DNA from 2 places in the Marinobacterium sp. BA1 genome. Region 2 is predicted to be linked to the other one. Evidence: predicted binding sites of a transcription regulator. Region 2 holds the regulator's gene; the other holds the start of a gene.
What was found. Region 2 encodes sigma-54, which starts transcription at its own class of promoters, with help from an activator protein. Its sites were predicted from a motif close to TGGCACNNNNNTTGCTNT; they were not measured.
Positions count from the first base shown of each region.

Region 1 (3,396 bases), 1.4 Mb from region 2:
GGTATCGGGTTGACGCTGTAATCAACGGTCAACTCCTGCCCGGTCTGAGTCACCAGCCGTGCTTCCCGCTTACTGTAGGGGTGGCCGCTGCACAATGACTGGCGCAGGACATCCAGCTCCGCTTCACTGGACGACAGCCACTCTTCAATGGGGCGATTTTTGAGCCGTCGCGCACTGGCCTCCAGCAACATTTCAGCGGCCGGATTCATGTACTGGATGCAAAGGGACTCGTTCAGTACCAATACCGAACTGGTCAGGTTATCCAGTATCTGCTTGTGTGACTGTGAACGGGACATCGGCTGCTCTCCTTCCTGACCCTTCTCATGCAAGAAAAGCGCCAGTTTTTCTGAAATCCCAATCGCCCGGCATATGGGGCTTGAGGCCAAACCAAGGCCCTGTAGGTCAGCTATTGAAAATGGTATTACGCACCATAATAGTGCAAAGATTTAATCCGGTGCACTCTTGCACCGGAAACGCACAAGCCTGAATGCCGGAGACAAAAAAGGCCTCCCGAGGGAAGCCTTTTCAGTTTTACAACTCAGTGTCGAATTACACGGAGTAGTACAGGTCGAACTCGACCGGGTGAGTGGTCATGTTCACTTTGGCCACTTCTTCACGCTTCAGCTTGATGTACGCATCCAGCATGTCGTCGGTGAATACGCCGCCACGTGTCAGGAACTCACGGTCTTCTTCCAGAGCATCCAGCGCTTCGGTCAGAGAAGCGACAACAGTCGGGATCTCTTTTGCCTCTTCCGGCGGCAGGTCGTACAGATCCTTGTCAGCCGGATCGCCCGGGTGAATCTTGTTCTGGATACCGTCAAGGCCGGCCATCAGCAGCGCTGCAAAGCAGAGGTACGGGTTGGCAGCCGGATCAGGGAAGCGCGCTTCAACACGACGCCCTTTCGGACTGGTGGTGTACGGAATACGCAGGGAAGCGGAACGGTTGCGAGCGGAGTACGCCAGCATTACCGGTGCTTCGAAGCCCGGGACCAGACGCTTGTAGGAGTTGGTAGACGGGTTGCAGATAGCATTCAGCGCTTTGGCGTGCTTAACGATACCACCAATGTAGTACAGAGCGGTTTCGCTCAGACCACCGTAGCCGTCACCCGCGAAGATGTTTGCACCGTCCTTGGACATGGACAGGTGAACATGCATGCCGGAACCGTTATCACCAACCAGCGGCTTGGGCATAAAGGTAGCGGTCTTGCCGTATGCGTGTGCAACGTTGTGTACACAGTACTTCAGGATCTGAACTTCGTCTGCCTTGGCGACCAGGGTGTTGCCACGCACACCGATTTCACACTGACCGGCAGTCGCCACTTCGTGGTGGTGTACTTCGATGGTCAGGCCCATGGCTTCCATGGCATCACACATCGCTGCACGCAGATCGTGCAGGGAATCAATCGGCGGAACCGGGAAGTAACCGCCTTTGACGCGCGGACGGTGACCGGTGTTACCACCTTCGATCTTGTGGTTGGATGCCCATGATGCTTCTTCAGACTGGATGCTGTAACCGCAGCCGCTGATGTCAGCATGCCATTCAACACCGTCAAACACGAAGAATTCTGGCTCTGGGCCCAGCATGGCGGAATCAGCGATACCGGTAGACTTCAGGTATTCTTCAGCACGTCGCGCAACAGAACGCGGATCACGCTCATAACCCTGGCCAGTAGCCGGCTCGATGATGTCACAGCGTACGATAACGGTTGCATCTTCGGTAAAGGGATCCAGAACGGAAGCACTGTCATCCGGACGCAGGATCATGTCGGATTCCTGAATACCCTTCCAGCCGGCAATGGAAGAACCATCAAACATTTTGCCGTCTTCAAAGAAGTCATCACCCATGTCTGTGACAGGGATGGTCACGTGCTGCTCCTTGCCCTTGAAATCGGTGAAGCGCATGTCGATCCATTTTGCGCCGCTTTCTTTGATCAGATTCAGAGTCTTCTCTGACATTTGGCTATCCCCACTCGTTATTAAGTATTGCCAAAACAATACTTCTGTCATTACGGATCCGGAAACCGGTTTGCTATTACATAAGCAAAGGCTGTGCCATCTTGAAAATCATGCTAACCCACTGATTTTCTGCTTATCTCACATCCTTTGATAATACAGAAGGCACCAAAATCGTGCATGCCGGGAAATAATGACCCATTAAGGTGCATTGATGGTCGATTTTGGGGCCGTACTGGTAATCGGTAATCCATGATAGTGCAATCAGACCAGAAATGCTGTGCCTGAGGCAGGCTTCCCGACAGCTTTTTTTACCAGTAACCTGTGACGACGAGATGCTCAACCAACGGAGAGGAACATGGCTGCCAGGGAATTGATGATTGCCACACTGATGACCGCATTATTGAGCATCAGCACCGCTGCGACAGCCTCCACCGCCTCAGAGGAAAGCTACCGCAAGCGCTTCCCGGCGCAGTGGCTGGAACGTAACGGTGAGATCAGACTGGAAACAATCTGCTACAACTACCCCGATAGCAGCTATATGTATCGACTCTGCCGCGAGCAGGCCGCCCACACACTTCGAGCCCGCTGCAGTCGTTACCGTGCACTGACGGATACCTATAGCGGCGATACCCGATCACACTATCTGCACATGGCTCAGAAGTACTGCACCGCAAGCGAGCAGTATCAGTCTGAGGTCAATGGAAAAAAATAGACTGCTGTCACAGAATAATGATCACTCAGTGATCGCTTGTTTAACCTCCCTTCCGTATAATGTCGCGCTTTACACCATCACAGGGTACACACGCGTGATTGAAAACCTCCGAAATATTGCCATTATCGCCCACGTTGACCACGGCAAAACCACACTGGTCGACAAGCTGCTGCAGCAGTCAGGCACTCTGAACCGCCGCGATGAAAGCGCTGAGCGCATCATGGATTCCAATGACCAGGAGCGTGAGCGCGGTATCACCATTCTGGCCAAGAACACGGCCATTCGCTGGAACGACTACCGAATCAACATCGTTGATACCCCGGGACATGCGGACTTTGGCGGTGAGGTTGAACGTGTACTCTCCATGGTGGACTCGGTTCTGCTGCTGGTGGATGCGGTTGACGGCCCGATGCCGCAGACTCGCTTCGTAACTCAGAAAGCTTTTGCTCAGGGCCTGCACCCGATCGTGGTCATCAACAAGATCGACCGCCCGGGTGCGCGTCCGGACTGGGTTATGGACCAGGTATTTGACCTGTTCGACAATCTGGGTGCCACTGACGAACAGCTGGACTTCCCGATCGTCTACGCCTCTGCCCTGAACGGCATTGCCGGCAATGACCCCGAAGAAATGGCCGATGACATGACACCGCTGTTTGAAGCGATCGTCAAGCACGTGCACGCACCGCGTGTCGATGCCGACGGACCGTTCCAGATGCAGATTTCCGCGC
Region 1 covers NZ_BAAFHC010000001.1:3,657,755-3,661,150, reverse strand. Annotated here, with positions in the region: gene glnL (nitrogen regulation protein NR(II)) at 1-296, opposite strand, end outside; gene glnA (glutamate--ammonia ligase) at 550-1,956, opposite strand; gene ACAM29_RS17640 (hypothetical protein) at 2,312-2,668, shown strand; gene typA (translational GTPase TypA) at 2,763-3,396, shown strand, end outside.
Region 1: glnA (glutamate--ammonia ligase) is a predicted target of sigma-54. The motif match lies at 2,038-2,055, and genes of this name have one in related genera.

Region 2 (3,396 bases):
GACAAATCCGACTGCACCAGGACGACGTTACCCGCCTGCCCATGCATGAGCGCGCTCGCCGCGGTATCGGCTATCTGCCTCAGGAAGCTTCGGTGTTTCGGAAGCTGAGCGTACATGACAACCTGATGGCCATTCTGGAAACTCGCAAGGAGCTGAATACCTCGGATCGTAAGGCATTACTGGAGCAGCTGCTGGAAGAGTTTCACATTACTCACCTGCGCAATAGCCTGGGTATGGCCCTGTCTGGCGGAGAGCGTCGACGTGTTGAAATCGCACGGGCCTTGGCAACCGAGCCTGACTTTATCCTGCTGGACGAACCCTTTGCCGGCGTTGATCCAATCTCGGTCAGCGATATCAAACAAACCATTCGCCACCTGCAGTCTCGCGGCATTGGCATTCTGATCACCGATCATAACGTGCGCGAGACACTCGACATCTGCGAACGAGCATATATCGTAAGTGAAGGGGGAATACTCGCACAGGGCACACCGGCCGAGATCCTGGCTAACGAACAGGTTCGCCGTGCCTATCTGGGCGAGCAGTTTTCCCTTTGATCCTGAGTCGTCAATCATGTACATCCACTCCGTCCACCTGGCAGCTCTGATATGAAGCAATCGTTACAACTCAAGATCGGCCAGCATCTGACGATGACACCCCAGTTGCAACAAGCAATACGTCTGCTGCAACTGTCAACGCTGGACCTGCAGCAGGAGATCCAGGAAGCCCTGGAGAGTAACCCACTGCTGGAAGTCGAGGAGGAACTGGACAGCGCCGAAGAAGCCCAGACTGAAGCCCGTGATGATCGTCACGACGCCTCTGCCGACAGCCTCTCTAACGACACCGCTGACGAGGACAGCTGGGACGAAAACGCACTGGAAGAGCGGTGGAATGATGAAATCCCTCGTGAGCTGTCCACCGACAGCAACTGGGATGATACCTTCCAGCACCAGAGTACACCCGGTCCTGCCCGTGATGATGACTGGGAACCCGGTGATAACGATTCGGCCGAAGACAGCCTTCAGGATCACCTGCTGTGGCAGCTCAACTTGACCCCCATGAGTGACCCTGACCGTATGGTCGCCATGGCCCTTATCGATGCTGTCGATCCGGATGGCTATCTACGCACGGACGTAGATGAAGTTCTGGAACACTTCACCCGGAGCGAACCCCAGCTGTTTGCAGATGCCGAGCCTGAAGAGATTGAAACGGTACTGCACCGCCTGCAACAGTTTGACCCGCCCGGTGTCTGCGCACGAGACCTGAGCGAATGTCTGCAGATACAGCTGCGCCAGCTGCCTGAAAACACTCCGATGCTGAAAGAGGCATTACGCCTGGTACGCGATCACCTGGGTCTGCTCGGTAATCATGACTATCGTACCTTGATGCGCCGCATGCGCCTGAAGGAGGAGGCCCTGCAACAGATCATCAGTCTGATCCAGTCGCTTAATCCAAAACCGGGCACCAGCATCAGCAGTGAACAGTCAGAGTACGTTATACCTGATGTCGTGGTGCGCAAGGTGCAGGGGCAGTGGAATGTAAGCCTGAACTCAGAGGCATCCCCCAAGCTGCGTATCAATACCGACTATGCTGATCTTATAAGACGGGCCGACAACAGCGCTGACAACACCTATCTGAAAAACCATCTACAGGAAGCGCGCTGGTTTCTGAAGAGCCTGCTGAGTCGCAACGAAACCCTGCTCAAGGTCGCCACCGAGATCGTGGCCCGCCAGATCGATTTTTTCGAGGAAGGTGAAGAGGGTATGAAGCCGATGGTTCTGCATGACATCGCTGAAGCCGTAGAGATGCACGAATCAACCATTTCCCGTGTCACTACCCAGAAATACATGCATACACCCCGAGGCATCTTCGAGCTGAAGTATTTTTTCTCCAGCCATGTGAGCACGTCAGACGGAGGCGCTGCCTCCTCTACCGCCATTCGTGCCTTGATCAAGAAGCTGATCAGCGCGGAGAATACCGCAAAACCACTCAGTGATAACAAGATAGCCGACCTGCTGAAAGAGCAGGGATTTAACGTAGCCAGACGCACAGTGGCAAAATATCGTGAAGCGATGAACATTCCGCCTTCTAATGAGCGCAAGCGTCTGGTTTAATGAGACTACAGGCACGCCGGAAGAACGTGCTTTATGACGAGGAGAAAACCTATGCAGATCAACATCACTGGCCATCACGTCGAACTGACTGACGCCCTGAACGAATATGTACGTACCAAGTTCGACCGACTGGAACGCCACTTCGATAACATCACCAATGTACAGGTCACCCTCAGTGTCGAGAAGCTGCGCCAGAAGGCCGAAGCCGATATCCACCTGGCCGGCGGTGAAGTATTCGCAGCGCATGAGCATGACGACATGTATGCTGCAATTGATGGCATGGTGGACAAGCTTGACCGCCAGATCATCAAGCACAAAGAAAAACTCAAATCCCACAAATAACCGGTAGCAGCACGTCACGACATGCAACTATCAGAACTGCTGACCTCATCCCGTACACTCTGCCACGTCGATGTGGTCAGCAAAAAGCGAGCGCTTGAGCTCGCCAGCCAGACTATCGCCGAGCAGCTGGACGGCATGGCCGCTGAAGATATCTTCAGCGGCCTGATCAACCGAGAACGCCTTGGCAGCACCGGTATCGGTGAAGGCGTTGCCATTCCTCATTGCAGAATTCCAGGTGTTACAACAGCCATCGGATTACTGATGACGCTGTCCAGCCCGATTGACTTCGATGCCATCGACAACCGTCCAGTCGACCTGATCTGCTTCCTGCTGGTTCCCGAAGACGGCGCTGAAGAGCACCTGCAGACACTGGCAGGGTTGGCAGAGCTGTTCAACGACTCCAGCACCCGTGAATCACTGCGCAGCTGCGAAGATTCCTCAAGCCTGCTGGATCGCGTTCAAACTCTCTGCAGAGGCGCCTGACATGCGACTGGTCGTCATCAGCGGCCGCTCCGGCTCAGGCAAAAGCACCGCCCTGCAGGCACTGGAAGATGTCGGTTTCTACTGCATCGACAACCTGCCGGCCCTGCTTCTGCCCGAGCTGATCCGACTGATGCTGGCTGAGGAAAACCCTAATCGAGAAATTGCCGTCAGCATTGATGCTCGCAACCTTCTGAGCAACCTGAAACAGTTCCCCAGTGTGATGCGCACTCTGCGTGAACAGTCCAAGCTGAGCACCGAAACCCTGTTTCTTGATGCTGGTGAAGCTACTCTGCTGCGACGCTATAACGCAACCCGGCGGCGTCACCCGCTCACCGATAAACAACAGAGCCTGCAGCAAGCAATTCGAACCGAACGCAGCCTGCTTGAGCCCATCGCCAATCTCGCTGATCTGCGCATCGATACTACGCGGCTATCACTTTATGAGCTGCGTGACGAAGTC
Region 2 covers NZ_BAAFHC010000001.1:2,295,096-2,298,491, forward strand. Annotated here, with positions in the region: gene lptB (LPS export ABC transporter ATP-binding protein) at 1-554, shown strand, start outside; gene ACAM29_RS11140 (RNA polymerase factor sigma-54) at 606-2,111, shown strand; gene hpf (ribosome hibernation promoting factor) at 2,163-2,453, shown strand; gene ACAM29_RS11150 (PTS sugar transporter subunit IIA) at 2,475-2,936, shown strand; gene rapZ (RNase adapter RapZ) at 2,938-3,396, shown strand, end outside.